DNA from 3 places in the Ensifer sp. Root954 genome. Region 2 is predicted to be linked to each of the others. Evidence: riboswitches for the same ligand, from Rfam matches in the RefSeq annotation. Region 2 holds a riboswitch; each other region holds the start of a gene.
What was found. A riboswitch is a leader RNA that binds a small molecule or an ion and turns the genes downstream of it on or off. The one in region 2 is predicted to bind cobalamin.
Positions count from the first base shown of each region.

Region 1: another riboswitch for cobalamin. It lies ahead of ASE71_RS19370 (CbtB domain-containing protein); the one in region 2 lies ahead of ASE71_RS21965 (DUF1636 family protein).
Region 3: another riboswitch for cobalamin. It lies ahead of bluB (5,6-dimethylbenzimidazole synthase); the one in region 2 lies ahead of ASE71_RS21965 (DUF1636 family protein).

Region 1 is NZ_LMJM01000025.1:19,289-25,722, reverse strand. Features, by position in the region: gene ASE71_RS19400 (crotonase/enoyl-CoA hydratase family protein) at 1-219, shown strand, start outside; gene ASE71_RS19395 (ArsR/SmtB family transcription factor) at 270-632, shown strand; gene ASE71_RS19390 (SRPBCC family protein) at 629-1,195, shown strand; gene ASE71_RS19385 (DUF1772 domain-containing protein) at 1,265-1,744, opposite strand; gene ASE71_RS19380 (NAD(P)H-binding protein) at 1,741-2,571, opposite strand; gene ASE71_RS19375 (TetR/AcrR family transcriptional regulator) at 2,676-3,368, shown strand; cobalamin riboswitch at 3,367-3,629, shown strand; gene ASE71_RS19370 (CbtB domain-containing protein) at 3,670-3,846, shown strand; gene ASE71_RS19365 (CbtA family protein) at 4,044-4,841, shown strand; gene ASE71_RS19360 ((2Fe-2S)-binding protein) at 4,894-5,742, opposite strand; gene ASE71_RS19355 (glucoamylase family protein) at 5,763-6,434, opposite strand, start outside.
Region 2 is NZ_LMJM01000027.1:11,757-18,190, reverse strand. Features, by position in the region: gene ASE71_RS21985 (DUF924 family protein) at 1-249, opposite strand, end outside; gene ASE71_RS21980 (FecCD family ABC transporter permease) at 341-1,324, opposite strand; gene ASE71_RS21975 (ABC transporter substrate-binding protein) at 1,412-2,365, opposite strand; gene ASE71_RS21970 (ABC transporter ATP-binding protein) at 2,362-3,165, opposite strand; gene ASE71_RS21965 (DUF1636 family protein) at 3,188-3,601, opposite strand; cobalamin riboswitch at 3,706-3,922, opposite strand; gene ASE71_RS21960 (RidA family protein) at 4,100-4,576, opposite strand; gene aspT (aspartate-alanine antiporter) at 5,058-6,434, shown strand, end outside.
Region 3 is NZ_LMJM01000027.1:244,333-250,766, forward strand. Features, by position in the region: gene ASE71_RS23080 (diguanylate cyclase domain-containing protein) at 1-198, shown strand, start outside; gene ASE71_RS23085 (LacI family DNA-binding transcriptional regulator) at 225-1,244, opposite strand; gene ASE71_RS23090 (phytanoyl-CoA dioxygenase family protein) at 1,348-2,541, shown strand; gene ASE71_RS23095 (SDR family oxidoreductase) at 2,630-3,442, shown strand; cobalamin riboswitch at 3,540-3,752, shown strand; gene bluB (5,6-dimethylbenzimidazole synthase) at 3,798-4,493, shown strand; gene ASE71_RS23105 (DUF2865 domain-containing protein) at 4,506-5,576, opposite strand; gene ASE71_RS23110 (acyl-homoserine-lactone synthase) at 5,741-6,385, opposite strand.

The sequences.
Region 1 (6,434 bases), on a different contig from region 2:
AAACGCATCATCGGCCACTCCCCGCTTGCAGTGCGCTCGATCATCACCGCCGTCACCCGCGGCCTCAACATGTCGATCGCCGAGGGGCTGCTGGTCGAAAGCGAACAGTTTGCCCAGATGGTGCCGACCGACGATCTTGCCGATGCGCTTGCCGCCTGGAAGGGGCGGCGCCTCCACGACGACCCACCGCGGCCTGGTCTCTTTTCGCGATACTTTTAAATTCAACCGAACGGTTGACAATTAGGTCGAGCGAGAGGATATTCAACAATATGGTTGAATATCAGAACGCACATCTCGATGCCGTGTTTCACGCGCTTTCGGACCCGACGCGGCGCGCCATGCTCCAAGACCTTTCGCAGGGCGAAAGACTGGTGGGCGAGCTTGCGGCGCCGTTCTCGATCTCGCTGGCCGCGGCATCGAAGCACATCAAGGTACTGGAAGGAGCAGGTCTGGTGCGCCGCGAAGTGAAAGGTCGCACGCATGTGTGCCGGCTCGATGCCGCGCCGATGCATGCCGGCATGGAATGGATGCGCCACTACGAAGCCTTCTGGCGCACCCGCATCGACGCACTCGAGGCGCTGCTTCTCGCCGAAGACGCCACAATCCAAACTGATCCGGAGGAAAAGCCATGACTTCGTCTGCCACAGCCTTTGCCGGCGCCGATTACGGCCGTGTCGTCGCACCGGACGCGGTGCGCATCGAGCGCCTGCTTCCCGGCCCGATCGAGCGGGTCTGGTCCTATCTGACGGAGGAAAGCAAGCGCCGGCTCTGGATGGCGTCCGGAACGATCGGATCGAAGGAAGGGGCCGAGGTCGAGCACGTCTTCCGCCATTCGGAACTGACGACGGAGGACGATCGGCCACCGCAGAAATACGCCGAGCACGCCGGCGAGGTGCGCAATTACGGCCACGTGCTCGCCTGGGAGCCGCCACGACTACTGGCCTATACCTGGAACGAAGAGACCGGCACCCCGTCGGAGGTCCGCTTCGAACTCAGCCCCCGCGGCGACAAGGTGCTGCTCGTCGTCACCCATAAGCGCATCGCCGACCGCGCGGTCATGACCAGCTTCTCCGCCGGCTGGCACGTACACCTCGACATATTGCGTTCCCTGCTCGAAGGCGAAAAGCCGGCAGCCTTCTGGAGCAAGTTTGCCGACCTTGAAGCGCAATACGACGCGCGTATTCCGAAGCCCTGACGGCGGGATGTGCTTGAAGGTCAAGGCGCGTGCAGGCCCCGGCAAGGATCGACTTGCCGGCGCTTTTCGTCAGGCGCGGGCGAAACCGAGAACGAAAAACGCCAGCGCGCCGATCGAGGCCCATGTGCGCACGTGGTTCCACCAGACCCAATCGGTCAGATAGCGCTCACGCCAGAGATCGGTCGCCGCCTGACCGGGGGCTGCCGCGGCGAGCGCGTCATTCATCGGCACGTTGAAGACAATGGTCACCAGCAGCACGCCAACGACATAGGCAATGCCACCGGCGGCAAGCCACCACCTGCCCTCGCCCCCCGAGATGAAGGCGACGACGACGAGCGCCAGGGCGAGCAGCGCCGTGCCCATGAAGGCGCTGAGGAAGATCGGGTTCTGGATCACGACATTGATGGCGTTCATCGCGGCGATCCCCTGCTCCGGCGGCAGCCGCGACAGGGCCTGCATGATGCAAACCGAGAAGATGAAGAACAGCCCGGCCATCAGGCCGGAACCGATCGCGGCGGCAAACGCCAGAGCGGGGATCAGCGGGATCATGCGGCAAGACTCCAAACACCAGTTGCTGCGGTTTCCCGGGCGTAATCGGCAAAGTCGCGCGGACGCCGCCCAAGCACGCGCTCGACATCGGACGTCATGCTGGAATTGCGTCCGTCGAGCACCGAGGTGAAGAGATAGCGGATGAGTTCGACATAGTCATCCGGCACGCCGTCCGCCTTGAGATGCGCTGCGAAGTCGGAAACCGGAATGGCCTGATAAGAGATCCGACGGTTGGCGGCCGCGGCGATCTCGGCGACGGCCTGGGCAAAGGTCATCAGGCGCGGGCCGGTCAAGGCATAGACCTTGCCGATATGCGCATCGTCCAGAAGGGCCTCAACCGCCACGTCGGCAATGTCGTCGCAACTGACGAAGGGCTCGGTGACCTCGTCCACCGGCAGGAAGACCGAACCACTCACCACGCCGTCGGCCAGGAAACCTTCGTCGAAATTCTCGAAGAACCAGCTGCCCCGGATGACCGTCCAGTCGGCGCCGGAGGCCTGCAGCGCACGCTCGGAGGCTTCCGCCTCGTCCTCGCCGCGGCCCGACAGGAGCACCAACCGTTTGATGCCGGAGCGAACGGCAAGGCTCGAGAACTTGGCGATGACGTCGACGGCGCCCGGCACCGCCAGATCGGGCTGGTAGCAGACATAGATGCGATCGACATTTTCAAGGGCGGGCGTCCAGGTCGCCTCATCCGTCCAATCGAAGGAAGGCGACGCCGAACGGGCGCCGATGCGGACCGCTATGCCCCGCTCCCGAAGGCGATCGGCCACCCGCCGCCCCGTCTTGCCGGTACCGCCCAAAACCAGTGTGACTTTCTGAGACATCGTTTCCTCCTGAGGTTCCACCAACAAACATGAGTATCTCTCACATTTGCAAATGTGATAAATCCTCGTATTTTAGGAGTCAAGTCAAAATGTGAGCATTACTCATGATTCCAGATGCAAGTCCCGCCACGCTTCCCGCCGACGACGAGCCTGCGCTGCGCCGGACGCCGAGCCAGAAGCGCAGCCGCGAGCGCGTCGAGCAGATCCTTGCCTGCGCGACGGCGCTCATCCAGGAGAAGGGCAGCGACGCCATGCGCATGAGCGAAGTCGCTGAAAAGGCGGGGATTTCGATCGGCTCGCTGTATCAGTACTTTCCCGACAAGGCGGCAATCGTGCGCACGCTGGCCGAGCGCTACAATGCGGTCTGCAACGAGTGCATCGCGGCCGAACTGGCCAAGGTCACGTCGATAGCCGAACTGCGCGACGCCTTCTCGCTGCTGTTCGACATCTACTACGACATGTTCCTCGCCGAGCCGGTCATGCGCGACATCTGGTCGGCGATGCAGGCCGACAAGGCGCTGCGCGAGATCGATCTTGCGCAAAGCCGCGCCGGCGGAAAGCTGCTTGCCGATGTCTGGGCCCGCCTTGTGCCGGAGACACCGCGCGAAGAGATCGACAGCGCCGCCTTCCTGATCATGCATCTCGGCGACTGCACCATGCGACTTGCAGTCTCGGTCGACCGGGCCGAGGGTGACCAGATCGTCGAAGCCTACAAACGCATGACCATCAAGGATTTTGTCGCGGATGGACCGCGCGGCGGCGCGCACTCAATTGACAACTCCATGACACAATCCTAATCATCTGGGATCGATTGGTTCCCGGGACGCGAACGTGTTTCGGGAGTAAACGGGAATGTGACGGATGGACCCAAGCTGGGCATTCAAATCACGGCCGACCCCGCGACTGTAGAGCGACGTCGATCCACCGTTCCGGAGCGATCCGGAAGAAGCCACTGGCAAGACCGCGAGAGGGCGGCCGAGCTGGGAAGGCGAGGCAGATCGAGGGCATCGAGCCCAACGCCGTGAGCCAGGAAACCTGCCACTCGATACGGGCATAGGGCCCAACCGGGAATTTCCCGATGCCATCACGGAGGTTGTCATGGCTACGTCTACCATTTCGAGCACCCCGCTCTCCCTCAGCGATCGTCTGACCGCTGGCGTCATCGCGCTCTTCATCGGCGCATTCCTCGTCTTTGGCGCCGGCCTTGCCAACTCGGCAGTGCTGCACGACACGGCGCACGACACCCGCCACTCCTACGGCTTCCCCTGCCACTGACCGATGCGCCGGAACGTGAACAACGTTCCGCATCGAACAATCTGCGGACCTGAACGCATCCGGCCCGAGCCGGATGGAGGCCTGCGTGCATCCCGGTTTTTCCGGCGCGCGAAGGCCATCCGCAGCATAGGGAAAATGGGAAGGCTCAAGGACCACGCCACAGGGCGTGGCTTTTGTCGTTATCGAGGGATTTCAAGATGATTGTCAGAACGCTTCTGGCCGCGATCGTGGCTGGATTGATTGCCGGTGTCTTCATGACCGGCGCCCAGGAACTGCGCGTCACACCGCTGATCCTGCATGCAGAAGAATTCGAAGGCGAGGCACCGGCCGCTACCGAACAGCCCGCCGCCCAGCCGGGTGCGGCACAGCCGGCCGCAGAAAACCACGACCAGCATTCGTCGCTCAAAGCCGTGTCGCCGTTCGGCGCTTTCCTCGACGCTTTGTCGCCGATCACCCCGGCCTATGCCCATGAGGGCGAGCATGAGGAAGGCGGCATCATGTTCGGCATGAGCCGCTTCTCCGGCACGCTGATGGCGAACCTCGTCACAGGTTCCGGCTTCGGCCTGCTGCTCGCCGGCGTCAGCCTGGTGATCGGCTACCCGATCACGCTCAGGAACGGCGCGCTGTGGGGCGCCTGCGGCTGGCTTGCCGTGCACATGCTGCCGGCGATCGGTCTGCCGCCGGAACTGCCGGGCTTTCCGGCAGCCGAACTCGGCGACCGCCAGACCTGGTGGCTGGTGACCGTGGCGCTCTCCGCCGTCGGCCTCTATCTCGTCGTCCTGCGCGAGGAGATCGTCTCCAAGGTCGCAGGCCTGGTGGCGATCGCAGCACCCCATGTCTACGGGGCGCCGCAGCCGCTCGATATCACCAGCAACGTTCCGGCCGTGCTCGGCGCCGAGTTTGCGGTTGCCGCACTCGCCACCACGCTTGCCTTCTGGATCGTGCTCGGCGTCGTCTCCGGCTTCATCAACGAGCGCTTCGTCAAGGCACAGTGATCACTGATCACAGATCACAGATCACAGATCGTCAGCAAAGCGACGGCGGGGTTCAGGTCCCGCCGTTTTGCATGAGATGCGCCGCCAGCCGCGCGCGGCGATCTTCCGGCTCCAGCAGCACGCAAGAGTCGCAGAAACTGCCCCCTTCCGTCTTGAAGTAGAGACAGCAGCCGCAACGGATCCGATACTGGCGCGACAGCTCAGCGCCGCTTGCCGGATCGAGAGCCGCGATCTGCTCGTAGCAGAGCTCCTCTGAGTAGAGCCGCGAACCCGGTCGTTTGACGATCGCCAGCGCCTCGGCCATGCCGCGCGCCTCGTCGCCGATCGCGCGGCCGATTTCCAGGAACGCGCCGGCCAGGGCATCGGCCGCGAGCCGCCATTGCGCCCCGCTCGACAGCCCTGCTCGCGCTTTCAGAACCGCAACGACGGGTGCCAGATGGGCGATGAAGCCCTGTTCGAATGCGCTGGCACCTTCGCCACCCTGGCGCTCCGTCGCCGGCGGATGCAGGCGAAAATGATAGCGCTTGCCCGCGATTTCGACGCCACGGTGAAGCCGCGTCCAATCCTCGAAACGAATGCCGGCCACCTCCGCCTGCAACCCGGCGCCGAGATGGAACGCGCCAAGGACCACGCTCAGCTGGCGGCTATAGAAGGCGATCAGATGCGCCGCCCGGACCCGGTCGGTCATGCCGACCCCAAAGAAATCCTGATAGGCGAGCCCCGCCTCGAGGCCAGCGCTGCCCGCAGCCCAGAAGTCGCCCGGCGCGCTGAAATCACTGGCCGCCGGCCCGAGCGAGACGGCAGCCTCGGGAAACTGGGCACGCGGATGGTCGGCGACGGCCAGCGCCTGCGGCGCAAACGCCGCGGTCTCCGCTGTCGGCCGGTGGTCGTTCAAGCGCATGCCGTCTCCGTCGTCCGTTCTCATCCTCTGGCGCGGGATGCGGGCGGATTACCACACGCGCCTTCCCCCTCCTGCAGCCAGCCACCGTCGAAGCCCGCCCGCTCAAGGCCGAGGCGGATCGCCGGCATGCTGCGCATCAGCGCCCAGCTAAGGCCGCTTTGCCAGTTCTCGATCATCATGACAACGAGGCCCTGGTCAAGACCGACGACCCGCGCATCGATCCAGCCCTCCGGGCCTGCGCCGGCGGCCAGGCTCGGGTTAAAGCCGCCAGGAAAGCGCCCTTCGCTCAAAAGTCCCGGATAACTGTCTGCCATATGCACCAGGGAGGCCCGCGCCGCATCCGGCTCGAACGGCAGGCAGGCAAGCGGCGCCCAGGGCACGAGCGTGCCGTCATCAAGGCCGTAGGGTGCGCCGCGGTTCACATAGCCGAAAAGCCGCTGCTGGCGCCCATCCGCAAGCCGCAGCCGGCCGCGCGGCGCATGGCAGGCGCTCAGGCCCCACAGGTGCTCGCCATATCCGGCGAAACCGCCGGGATTGGAGCGCGCATGGTCCCGCTGCAAGGCGATGGCGCGTCGGGTATTCTCGAAATAGTCCGTCCCCCGCTCCCGCATCGGCCGGTCGGAAAGCCCGCGCAGATCGAGCCAGGCCTGCGGAAAGAGATGGATGAAGAGTGGCGCCGCATGCAGATGCGG
Region 2 (6,434 bases):
GAGCGGCGTGCCGCGAAACATGTTGCGCGGCATCTGGTCCAAAAGCACGATCGCCGCCAGCCGGTTTTCCGGGCTCGCGCGCCAGATCTCGTCGACACCACGGGCCAGCGCCAGGTGCGACGCCTGGAAGCGGCGGATACAGGCCTGGTCGAGTTCGTGGCTCGTCCCGAACCAGTCGTCATAGGTGAGTTCGCCAAACCAGAAATTCAGAACGTCCTGCGGCGTGCAGATGTCAGCTTCGTTCGCCATATGCTCCTCATGCGGGCCAATCGCCGATCCCTCGGCTGCGCTAACACATAGGCCGGAACCGGCCCTTGTCCATAACGTGTTCCTACCCGCCTTACGCGCGTCGCTTCAGGATGGCAATGAAGGCGATGCCGCCGACGAGCCCGGTGACGACGCCGATCGGCATGTCCTCCGGCGCCATGATGACGCGGGCGGCCAGATCCGCAAGGATGAGCGTCAGCGCCCCGAAGAAGGCCGAGAGCGGAATGACCCGCACGTTGTCGCTGCCGGCCAGAAGCCGCACGAAATGTGGCACCATCAGCCCGACGAAACCAATCGCGCCGGAAAAGGCGACCATCACCCCGGTCAGAAGTGCGGTGACGACGAACAGCGTCAGCCGGAAGCGGCGCACGGGAATGCCGAGCGTCATCGCGGTTTCGTCGCCCATGGCGAGCGCATTGATTTCGCGCGCCCGGATCATCAGCCAGCCGAGGGAGGCGAAAAGCACCACGCCGGGATAGACGAGCTGCGACCATTGCGCCAGGCCAAGACCGCCGAGCATCCAGAAGATGACCGTATGGGTCGCCCTCGGGTCCCCAAGGAAAATCATGAGGTTGCCGACGGATGTCAAGACGAAGGCGACCGCGACGCCGGCCAGCACGAGACGGTCGGCGCTGCTGCCGAGCACGCGGGAGACGAAGGCGACGAGCACGGTTGCGAGCAGCGCGCCGGCAAAGGCAAAGAGCGGCACCGTGGCAAGACCGAGGATCATGCCGGTGTGCAGCAGCGCCACGATCGCGCCGAGCGCGCCGCCGGAGGAAACGCCGAGCAGATGCGGATCGGCAAGTGGATTGCGCGTGACCGCCTGCAGCACGGCGCCAGTCAGCCCCAGCCCGGCGCCGACGAGGCCCGCCAGCATGACGCGCGGCAGGCGCACGTCCCAGACGATGCTCTCGCGCCCCGCCGACCAGAAAGCCTCGACGCTGCCCGGCGAAATCTTGCTGGCGATGATCGACCAGACGGTCGCAACCGGGATCGGCGCCGAGCCGAGCGATACGCCGGCCGTGACGGTCAAGGCCAGCAGCAAAAGCGCCGTCATGAGACCGGCACCCGCCTTCAGCGCCCGTGCCGGCGCTAGGCGTGAAACGGCGACGGGACCAGGCGACGCATCCTCAGCCAGCATCGCTTACAGGCCCTCGCCCTGAAAGGCCTTGGCAAGCCTGGCAATGGCGTCGATGTTGCGCGGGCCTGGCGTCGCCTCGACATAATCGAGCACGACGAAGCGATCGTTCTTGACGGCATCGACATTCTTGAAGGCCGCATTGTTCTTCATGAAGGCGATCTTGTCCTCGGCCTTCACCTCGCCGTAGTTGACGATGACCACCACTTCCGGGTTGCGCTCGATCACCGGTTCCCAGGAGATTTCCACCCAGCTCTTTTCCACGTCGTCCATGATGTTGGCGCCGCCGGCGGCCTCGATCATCGCCGTCGGAATGCCGAAGCGGCCGGAAGTAAACGGCTTCTCTTCGCCGGAATCATAGACGAAGACCCGCGTCGGGTTAGCCTTGCCGGCGGTCGCCTTGGTGATTTCGGCAAGCTGGCGGCGATAGCCGTCAACCAGCGTCTCGGCGCGATCCTCGACGCCGAAGATGCGGCCGAGATTGAGAAGATCGACGAACATGTCGTTCATATCAGGCTTCTGCTTGGCCATCACGTGGATGCAGGATTCGGTCAGCTCGTAGACGCCGATCTTGAAGGGCGCCAATGTCTCGGGCGTGACCTCGCCGCCGACCTTCATGCCGTAGTTCCAGCCGGCAAAGAGGAAATCGGCATCGGCGTTGAGCAGCACTTCCTTGATCGGATATTTCTCCGAAAGCTCCGGCAGTTCCTTGACGCCTTCGCGCAGCTTCTCGTCCAGCGTCTTCCAGCCGGAAACGCCGGTATAGCCGACCATGCGGTCCTGGAGCCTCAGCGCCAGCATCATCTCCACCAGGTTGACGTCGTTGGCGATCGCGCGCTTCGGCGCCGCGTCGAAGGTCACCTCGCGGTTGCAGCTCTTGACGGTGACCGGATAGGCGAGCGCCGGCGTGGCGGCGGCAAGCACGAAAAGAAGGGAAAATGGGGCAATATTGATCTTCATGAAATCGATCCCTGTCGAGGAAGTGAAAAGGAAAAGCGGGCGCCGCCGGCAGCGGCATTGTGAACGGTGGCGGTGACGCCGAAGGCGGCCGAAAGCTCGCTGGGGCTGAGCACCTCTTCGGGCGGGCCGAAGGCCGTCAGCCGCCCGGCGGTCAAGATCGCGACATCTGTCGCAAACTCGGCGGCGAGGTTGATGTCGTGCAGCGTCGAGACGATTGTCAGCTTCAGCGTCTGCAAGAGCTCGAGGATTTCGAGCTGGTGGCGGATGTCGAGATGGTTCGTCGGCTCGTCGAGGATGATGATGCGCGGTTCCTGCGCCAGCGCGCGGGCGATCAGCACCCGCTGCTTCTCACCGCCCGAAAGCGTCGAGAACTGGCGACCGGCAAGATGGGCGAGATCGAGATGCGCGAGCGCATGCTGCACCCGCTCGCGGTCGAAATCGTTCCAGCCGCTCAGGCCCTCCCGCCGCGGAATGCGTCCCATCATCACGACGTCGCGCACGCTGAAGGGAAAATCGCCGGGCATCTCCTGCAAGACGACGGCGATTGTCCTTGCCGCCTCGCGCGCTGAGATCGACCAGAGATCGACGCCATCGACCGAAACACGGCCGGCGTTCGGCTGCACCGCCCGGTAGAGGCAGCGCAGAAGCGAGGTCTTGCCGGCGCCATTCGGCCCGAGGATCGCAAGCCGGCTGCCGGCCGCGATCGCAAAGCCGATGTCGTTGACCAGCGTCAGGCCCGAACGCGGCCCCCAGCGAAGGCCCTCGACCGTGAGGGCTGCACCCGTTGCGTTGCAGCTCATGGGTTCGTTCCTCTGCGCGACCTCATTGGAAGTGCCCGCCAAGATCTTCGGAGACGAGCATCGCCGCGGGAATGCGGGCAAGCGTCTTGCCTTTCAGCCCGCGCGGCCGTTCCGCCGCCCGCGTCATGCCATCGCCACGCTCGGCATAGGTTGTGGCAAAGCGCACGAGATCGTCGATGTCCTCTTCCGGCGAGACGTCGCCGAAGAGATAGGTCGCCTTCCCCGTCGCCTGGAAGGCGATGGTGCAGGGCCGCGTGCAGGCCGCCATGCAGACCGTTCCGGCGATCGAGAAATCGCGATCGAGCGGTGCGCCGAGCGCTGCGATGCTCAGGTTGAGCCGCTTGATCAGCTCGGCACCGGGCACGCATGGGCCGCCGGTGAAGCGGCAATCGGTGCAGACCGTTATCTTGTGCTGTCGGAAATTCGGCTCAGCCATTCCTGCCCTCCGCCGGACTGACGGCAAGAGATGGCGAAGCGGCAAGAGGACGGAAAACCGTCGTATGAAAGCCAGTTCTTTTCCATCGGAACACCCCGTCCGTTGTGGTTGATCGGTTCGATGGCAGGTCTCCTGGCTCGCGGGTCGTGGCGCATCCACGTCTTCCCGGTCTTCGACCAGTGACATGGTGTGAATGCGCTTTCCGCTCACAGTTGCGGGGGCAGCCACGGTCTCGGCCCCATCAGGGTCGTCCGTTCCGTGTTCCCTTTTCAGCCGCTTCCGCATTGTCGCGGACGCAGCACCATCAACGCCTTCCTCGCATGAATCGGCGGATGAGACAACCGCACGACACAGGCGGGAGGGATCTATCAACATGCGGCGTTTCGTCATGCGAGATTTGTTATAAAATAACATTACGTAGCGCAAGCCAAAAATTGGGCGCCGGACACAATCCGACGCCCGCGATAGCGACCACGCTAAAAGACGTGCCGTGCTACCTCAGAACTCCGGCGGCAAGAGTTCGGCCGTCAGCGTCACCGCGACAGAGGCGTTGCCCGGCAGGTTGCGCACGCCGCAGACGGAGCGAACATGGCCAGCCCTTTCGCCAAAGGCGGCCGCCAGAAGCTCGGAAGCACCGTCGAGTACCTTCGGGTGCTCCAGGAAATCCTCAGTGCAGGCGACATGTCCCTCCAGCCGGACGATCTGGCGAATACGCTCGAAACGGCCGAGATGCTCATGGATCTGCGCCAGCGCGTTGAGCACTGCCAACTCTGCGGCCTTGCGCCCCTCGTCGATGGTCACATCGCGCCCGAGCAGCCCCGTATGCACGAAGCGCCCGTCCAGCAATGGCCCCTGCATCGAAACATGAAGCATCTCACCCGCCTCGATCACCGCGCGATAGGCGCCGAGCGGCCTCGGCGGCGTCGGGAGCTGAACGCCAAGTGCGCCGAGCCTTCGGATAACCTCGTCCATCATTGCTTCCCCTCCTCGTCACCTTACGAACCGGCCGCCTTGCGGAGACGACACCGCTTTTTTCTCAAGCCCTCGAAATTCTGCCGCCCCTATCGCAAGCAGCAAGACGCGCCGTTCCGTGCCCAGCAACTTTTCCAGGCATAACCAAGAGAAAACGCCTCATGCCTCACGTTGGGAGATAACGTTACGAATTACAACACCAGAGTTGAAGTGCCATCGCGATCCGGGCCAGTGCCGCGGTCTTGCGATCGAATGCGACCGACACATCGCGGCGGCCTCGATCCCCAACCCCAAGTAAAAACGCTGAAATGTAACATACGTTACGCTCACGTAACCCTATGCCCGTTGAGAATTTCGACGACCGAAGCGACAATTGCCGGGATTAAGATTGGGCATCGACAAGCCTCGGAAACAAGCTCAACTTAGCCGCGCAGATCCCGAAATGAAGTGACGGCAACTCAACTTTCAGAAGGGAATAGCATCAGTGAATCCCATTGATTTCTTCGTCGACACGCTTCGGACCTATCCGCCTGTCGCCGTCTTCCTCGCCCTCGGCATCGGCTTCCTCATCGGTCCGATCAAGGTCGCGGGGTTCAACCTTGGAAATGTCACCGCCACGCTGCTTGCGGGCGTTCTCATCGGACAGCTGGGTATCCAGGTTTCCGGCGACCTGAAATCCACCCTGTTTTTGATTTTCCTCTTCGCCGTCGGCTACGGCGTCGGGCCGCAATTCGTGCGGGGCTTGAGCACCGATGGACCGAAACAGATCGCCTTTGCGCTCTCCGTGCTGGTGCTGTGCCTCGTCGTTCCCTATCTCTGCGCGCTGATTGCCGGGCTGCCGCTCGGCTATGGCGCCGGCATGTATGCCGGCTCGCAGACGATCTCGGCTGCAATCGGGGTTGCGACCGACCAGATCAATTCGCTCGGGCTGACGCCGGAGCAGGCCAAGACCTTTGCCGACCAGATCCCGATCGCCTATGCGGTGACCTATATCTGGGGCACGATCGGCTCGGCGATCATCCTCGCCCAGCTCGGTCCCAAGCTTCTCGGCATCGACCTTCCGGCGGCCTGCCGCGAATACGAGGCCAAGCTCGGCGGTGGCAGCGAAAGCAGCGAGCCCGGCATTACCCGCGCCTATCACGACTTCGGCCTCCGGGCCTATCGCGTCGACGCGGCAAGCGGGCTCACCGGGAAACCGGTGAAGGACATCCTTCCCGGGATCCGCGTCTTCGTCGAGCGCCTGCGGCGCGGCGACCAGATCATCGAGGCCGATGGCAACACCGTGCTGCAGCCGGGCGACGTCGTCGCCTTTTCGGGCCGGCGTTCGCTGCTCGTCGAAAACCTCGACAACAAGCTGCTCGAGGTCGAGGACAAGGAGCTGCTCAACGCGGAAGCCGAAGTCCTCGATGTCTACGTGACCAGCAAGGCGCTCGCCGGCAAGACGCTGGCGGAAGTCAGCACCATGGATTGGGCGCGCGGCGTCTATGCTCGCAAGATCATCCGCTCGCTGGTCGAGATCCCGGTGCTGCCCGGGACGACGGTCGAGCGCGGCGACATCGTCACCATCGGTGGCGCGAAACGCCATGTCGAAGCGGCGATCAAGGCGCTCGGCTTTGCCGACCGGCCTGTCGAGACGACCGACATCGCCTTTCTCGGCTGGGGGCTTTTCATCGGCGCGATGATCGGTGCGCTGACGATCACGATCGGCGGCATCCCGATCGGCCTTTCGACCTCCGGCGGCGCGCTTCTGGCGGGCCTCGTGCTCGGCTGGCTGCGCACCACCTACCCCGCCTTCGGCCGCATCCCGTCACCGGCGCTGTGGCTGATGAACACGCTCGGCCTCAACATCTTCATCGCCGTC
Region 3 (6,434 bases), 230 kb from region 2:
TTCGAGGGCCAAATGCTCGTCGTCGGCGGCAGCGCCGGCATCGCCTTTGCGCCGCGGCATGGCCTGACGGCGCGCCAGTTGCTGCTGGCTGCGGACGAAGCGCTCTATCTGGCCAAGCGGCGCGGTCGCAACCGCTTCGAAACGGCGGACGACATGGTGTTACCGGCCGAGAAGAACGACGGCCAGTCGGCGGCCTGAACGCTACCCGCGGATCGGCAGCAGCGTTACTCCGGAACATTGTAGGGCGTGATCACCACCACGGCGGAGAGCTGCGGGCCGATTGCCGGCGCCTGGGCGCCGGGCCTCAGCATCATCGTGCGAAAGGCTGTGCGCGCATCGGTCCTGAGGTCGTGATGCAGCACGAAGTGAATGCGTCGTTCGCGCAGCAGTGCCAGATTGTCCTCGTCGAGATCATGGGCGATGTAGAGCGCGCAGTGACGCTCGAGGCGCTCGAAGGCTGCAAGGACGGAGCGGTTGCCGCCACCGATCGAATAGGCCGCGTTGATATCGGGATTGGCCGAGAGCGCCGCGTGAGCCAGGCGGCCGGTTTCGCTGTCGCGGCCGTGGCCCTCGCTGATCTCGACGATCCGGATTGCCGGATAGCGCTCGCGCAACACCCGGCGAAAGCCGATCTCGCGTTCCTCCTCACCACGAAAGCGGCCGCTCGAAAGGGTCACCAGCACAGTTGCCGGCGCGCCGGAAAAGCGCTCCCCGAGGAGGTAGGCGGCCGTTTCGCCCGCCGCCCGATTGTCGGCGCCGGCATAGGCTGTCCGCTGGGAATGGGGCAGGTCGGTTACCAGCGTCACGACGGGCGTGCCGCCCATCTCGAAACGGGCGACTGCGGCGACGATCTCGGGCACGTCCGGCGCCTTCAACACCAGGCCGTCGGTCCCGCGCAGCCGGATTCGGTCGAGCAGTTGCACGATCTCCTGTGGGCGCATCGTCTCGGCGAAGTGGAACCGGCAGCGAAAGACGGTGGGCGCGAAGGTCATCGCCTCGCTCTCGAAGGCGCGACGCACCGCATCGGTGAAGCGTTGTGGCGACTCCATGACGATATCGATCGCAAACTTGCACCCCTGGATGTCGAGGCCGGCCTGCTGCTTCTCCAATTCCTCGATGGCTGCGCGAACCCGGGCCTCCGTCTGGCGGCGCACGCCCGGCCGCTCGTTGAGCACGCGATCGACGGTCGCGGTGCTGAGCCCGGCCTGAAAGGCGATGTCCTTGACCAGAAACGGATGGGCCATCGCCTTGCTCTCCTGATGGATTTTTGATGGATTCTTGCTCTATATCATGTTTTGCCGCCGCCTATAGTCGTGTTCATCAGGATGTTCCAGAGGAGGAAACGCGATGAAGACCGACAACAAAGCGCGCCAACGGATCGACCGCGTCTGGCTCACCGAAGAGGCTTGCGATCTCGAATCGTTCCGGGCGGAAGTCGAACGCCAAACCAGTCTGTCCGACTACCCCCATGCTGCCGGCTGCGAAAAGAATATCCTGATCTATGACAGCGCCGCGCTGATTGCGGCGTGCGGCGATGCCGAGGCGCGGCGTTCTGTTTTGGCGGAGATCTGCGAGGTACTGGCGACCGGGCCTGGCGTGGCGGTTTTCAAGCGCGCCTTTGCCGATACGACAGCAATCGACGTCGCAAGCGGGGTCTTTGGCGCCATCATCGAAGAGCAACATCGCAGCAACAGCGGCGGCGGCGATCACTTCGCCAAACCCGGCGCCAATGACCGCATCTGGAACTCGCTGGAAAAGCACTGCCTGAACGCGCCGGAGAATTTCGCCTCCTATTACGGCAATGCCGTCATAGCGCTCGTCAGCGAGGCTTGGCTCGGGCCGAACTACCAGATGACGGCGCAGGTCAATCGCGTCAATCCTGGCGGTGCGGCGCAATCGGCGCACCGCGATTATCACCTCGGCTTCCAGACTGCGGCCGTGATCGAGCAGTATCCGGCGCATGTGCACAGGCTTTCACCGGTGCTGACGCTGCAGGGGGCGGTTGCCCATTGCGACATGCCGCTCGAAAGCGGACCGACGCTGTTCTTGCCCTATAGCCAAACCTATGTGCCGGGCTATCTGGCGCTCAACCGGCCGGAATTCCGCGCCTATTTCGACGCACACCACGTGCAGCTTCCGCTCGAAAAGGGCGACGTTGTCTTCTTCAACCCGGCGCTCTTCCATGCCGCCGGCACCAACCGCTCCCGGGATATCCGCCGCGTGGCCAACCTGCTGCAGGTGTCTTCGGCCTTCGGTCGCGCAATGGAAACCGTTGACCGACTGACCATGAGCGCGACGCTCTATCCGGCCTTGCGGGCCTTGCTGGCGGGCGGGACGCTGACGCAGGCGGAAGCGGCCAACGCGATCTCCTCCTGTGCCGAAGGCTATTCGTTCCCCACCAATCTCGACCGGGATCCGCCACTCGGCGGGTTGGCGCCGAAGACGCAGGCGCAGTTGATGCGCGAGGCGCTCACTGCGGGGACGGGCGAACAAGAGTTTCTCTCGGTGCTGGAGGCGCAGGCGAAGCGCAAGCTGAGCTGACGAGCGAGTTACAATTTGACAGGCTCCCGGTGTGTTTTAGCCGGGAGCCGCAGCCGTTTCAAACGATCATTTCCGAGGGAGGAATTCGATGAGTGGACAATTGCAAGGCAAGATCGCCATCGTCACCGGTGGTACGCAGGGACTGGGCGCGACGATTGCTGGCCTTTTCGCCGAGCGCGGCGCTGAAGGCATCGTCATCTGCGGCCGCAACGCCGCCAAGGGGCGGGCGAAGGCCGAGCAGATCGGCAAGTCAAGCGGTGCGAAAGTTGTCTATGTCGAGGCCGATCTTGAAAAAGTAGAGGACGCCCGCAAGGTGGTCGCCGCTTGCGACGCGGAATTCGGCCGGGTCGATGCGCTGGTCAACGCCGCAGCTATCACCGACCGTGGCACGATCCTCGACACCACGCCCGAACTCTTCGACCGCATGTTCGCGATCAATGTGCGCGCGCCGTTCTTCCTGATGCAGGAGGCGGTGAAGATCATGCGGCGGGAGAAGACCGAGGGCACGATCGTCAACATCGGCTCTATGTCGGCGATGGCCGGCCAGCCGTTCATTGCCGTCTATTGTTCGTCGAAAGGCGCCCTCGAAACGCTGACCAAAAACACGGCTTATGCGCTTCTTCGCAACCGCATTCGCGTCAACGGGCTGAATATCGGCTGGATGGCGTCCGAAGGCGAAGACCGCATCCAGCGCGAGTTTCATGGCGCGGCGGCCGATTGGCTCGAAAAGGCGGCGGCCGGCCAGCCTTTCGGTCGGCTCGTCGATCCGGCCGAAGTGGCGCGGGCCTGCGCCTATCTGTCGTCGGCCGAGTCCGGGCTGATGACCGGATCGGTGATTTGCTTCGATCAGTCGGTCTGGGGCGCCTATGACGGTTCGCCACATCCGGTCGCTCCGCTTTGAGGTGGAGGTAAACGACTAAGCTCGACAGTAGCCGGCGGAAAGTGGCGTGCCATGTCCCGGCCGGGTTGGCGCCGCTTGTCTTTCTCAAACGGCTGTGCACTTAGTGCCGTCGTCAGGTGCCCGCGAAAGCGGGAGAATCGGGAATCCGGTGTCATTCCGGAACGTGCCCAACGCTGTGACGGGGACGATCGCGTCTAAGAGAGCCTTGAATTGATTCAAGGTTTTGCCACTGGATCTTCAAGCGATCTGGGAAGGCGAGGTGATCGGTTGAACCGAAGTCAGAAGACCGGCCTGGCGAGATAGACCGAACCCCGCGTGGACGGCGGGAGGTTTTCGCATTGTTGGGGATCGAACGATGCTGACTGAACCGAAGGGCGGCCTTGCGGCTGCCGGCGCCTTTTCGTTGCCAGAGCGGGAGGCCGTCTACCGTGCCATCGAGACACGTCGCGACGTGCGCGATGAATTCCTGCCCGCGCCATTGCCGGATGATCTGATCTTGCGCCTGCTGGCCGCTGCGCACAGCGCCCCGTCCGTGGGCTTCATGCAGCCGTGGAACTTCGTGCTGGTGCGGGCGGAAGAAACGCGTGAGCGCGTCTGGCATGCGTTTCGCCGCGCCAATGACGAGGCCGCGCTGATGTTCGAGGCGGAACAACAGGCCAAGTACCGTGCGCTGAAGCTGGAAGGCATCCGCAAGGCGCCGCTCAGCATCTGTGTCACCTGCGACCGCACGCGCGGCGGTGCCGTCGTACTCGGGCGCACCCACAATCCGCAGATGGACGTCTATTCCACCGTCTGCGCCGTGCAAAACCTCTGGCTTGCGGCGCGGGCCGAAGGGGTGGGCGTCGGCTGGGTGAGCATTTTCCACGAGGCCGAGATCAAGGCGATTCTCGGCATCCCAGATCATATCGAGATCGTTGCCTGGCTCTGCCTCGGCTATGTCGATCGCCTCTATCAGCAGCCGGAACTCGCCGTGAAGGGCTGGCGCCAGCGCCTGCCGCTCGACGAGCTGGTTTTCGAAGACGGATGGGGACGCAGCAAGGAGAAGGCGTAAGGCCTCGTCCGATCAATTCTGGACCGGCTGATAGGCCGGTCCCTTCGGATGCTTGAGGTCGATGGCGGTTTCTTCCTGCGGCAGGTAGGTCGGGCCGACGACGCGAACCTTGTTCTTCGACGGATCGTAAGGCCGCTCTTCGGCCGGCGCCTTGGCGGTATTGCTCGCCGCTTCCGGCTTCTTGGTCTCGATGACGATGATCGACGACTGGTCGTCACCGATCTTCGTTCCGTTTGCCTTCGGTGTGGTCGAGGCGGTCTGGGGTATCTGGCAGCCGCACTGGCCGGGTTTTCCGACAGCGCGGGTGCGATAGGCAAAGGCGTTGGGCATTTCGGTATAGGGACGGCCGGTCACGGCCGAGACCATCTTGTCGCTCTCTTCCGTGTTGAGGTCGTGAAAATAGAGCTCGGTCTCAGCCCCCGGGCAGCGCGCCCGACAGGCCTGCTCGTCGCGCGGGAAATCGGCCGGCGTCGCATCTGAAGAAACCGGGAAAAAGGCGCCGTCGCAGGTGCGCACGCACATGGTTCTGAGCGTGCCGCTATAGTAGCGCTCCTGCGGCGCGTAGCCGTCTTCGCCTCGGCCGAGCATCGGGCCGTAGGCGTCTTCCGGCGGCAGGTCGGCAACGATGTTGCGGTGGCTTTCCGGCACGTCCGGTTCCACGCTTGCGAACTCCTCGCGGTCGCCATAGCAACCGTTGATCTCCAGCGCGGCGAGGATGCGGCGCCGGCTGTCGTCGCTGCCGCCGGCGACGATCTGCTCGCGCTCGGACTTCAGCATGCGCAGATTGTCTTCCATCTCGGCGATCAGGCTGTTGAGGCCGTAGCAAGTGTCGGGGTCGCCGCCGTCGAAGCCAATGGCGTTGCCGCCACTGCAACCCGCGCGGCGGCGGTCGTTCTTTGCCCGCCGCAGCTCGATATTCTGCCGCGAGATCGCGCTTGCGTAGTCGCGCGCATCGGCATTGCTGGCGACGTAGTCAGGCAGTTGCGCGAGCCGCGCGTTCAGTCGGTCGCAGGCCGTCGATGCCAGTGACGGACCGGCACCGATCAGAACCAGAGGCACAAGGGCCGCAGCGACGTGTTTCATGCGCGTGAACACGGGCGAAAGTCTCTTCCTGTTGCCAGGTCGGCGCCGACCTTCTGCGGGTTGCTGCCAGCGGCATTCCTGTTTCGCCTCCATCATAGAGCTTGTCGGTGATCGTGCAACGACAAGCGACGGTTTGCGTTAACAGCGCAGATCGACTGACGCGCTTAGGCGGCGCGGGCGGTTTCCAGCGACATCGGACGTTCGAGCACGGTACCTTCGATGGCAGCGACCGCCTTCATCCGCGTGAGCAGATCCGGCGTTACTTCCCAAGCGACGGCAACCGCGAAAACGGAGCCGATGCGATGCGGTTCGGCGATACGCTCGCCCGGGCATCCCATGCGCCGGAACATGCGCTCCAGGAACACATCCGTCACCGTGACGATGTGGCTGATGCCGGAAGCAAGGCCCAGCTCGCCGACGCCGCACATCAGTTCGGCGGCCGCGACCGTCACCTGGTTCGAGGCGCGGTCCTGCGAGATCTCGGGCTCGATGCAGAAGCGGCTGGATTCCCAGACCGAAGCGCTGCGGATTTCCGGATTATCGCCGAGCAGGATCGGGAAGGTATCGTCCAGCATGTTTGGGCCGAGTGTCGGCAGGAGGCGAAGCGCGCCGCGCAGCCGGCCGGTATCGGGCGCATAGGACAGGACGTAGAGCGGGTTTGCCTGGTCGTAGTTGTCGATTTCCCAGTCGCCTTCGGTCTGCACGTCCCATTTCAGGAAGTCGTGGAAGACGCGCTTGCGCAACCGGAACATGTCGTCGACGGCCGCCGGGTGTTGTGCGCGGGTCTTTCCGTTCAGGATCCTGATCATCGTTTTCTCCATCCGAGTTTGGGGATGGGGCGATGCTGTCAGGCTCGCG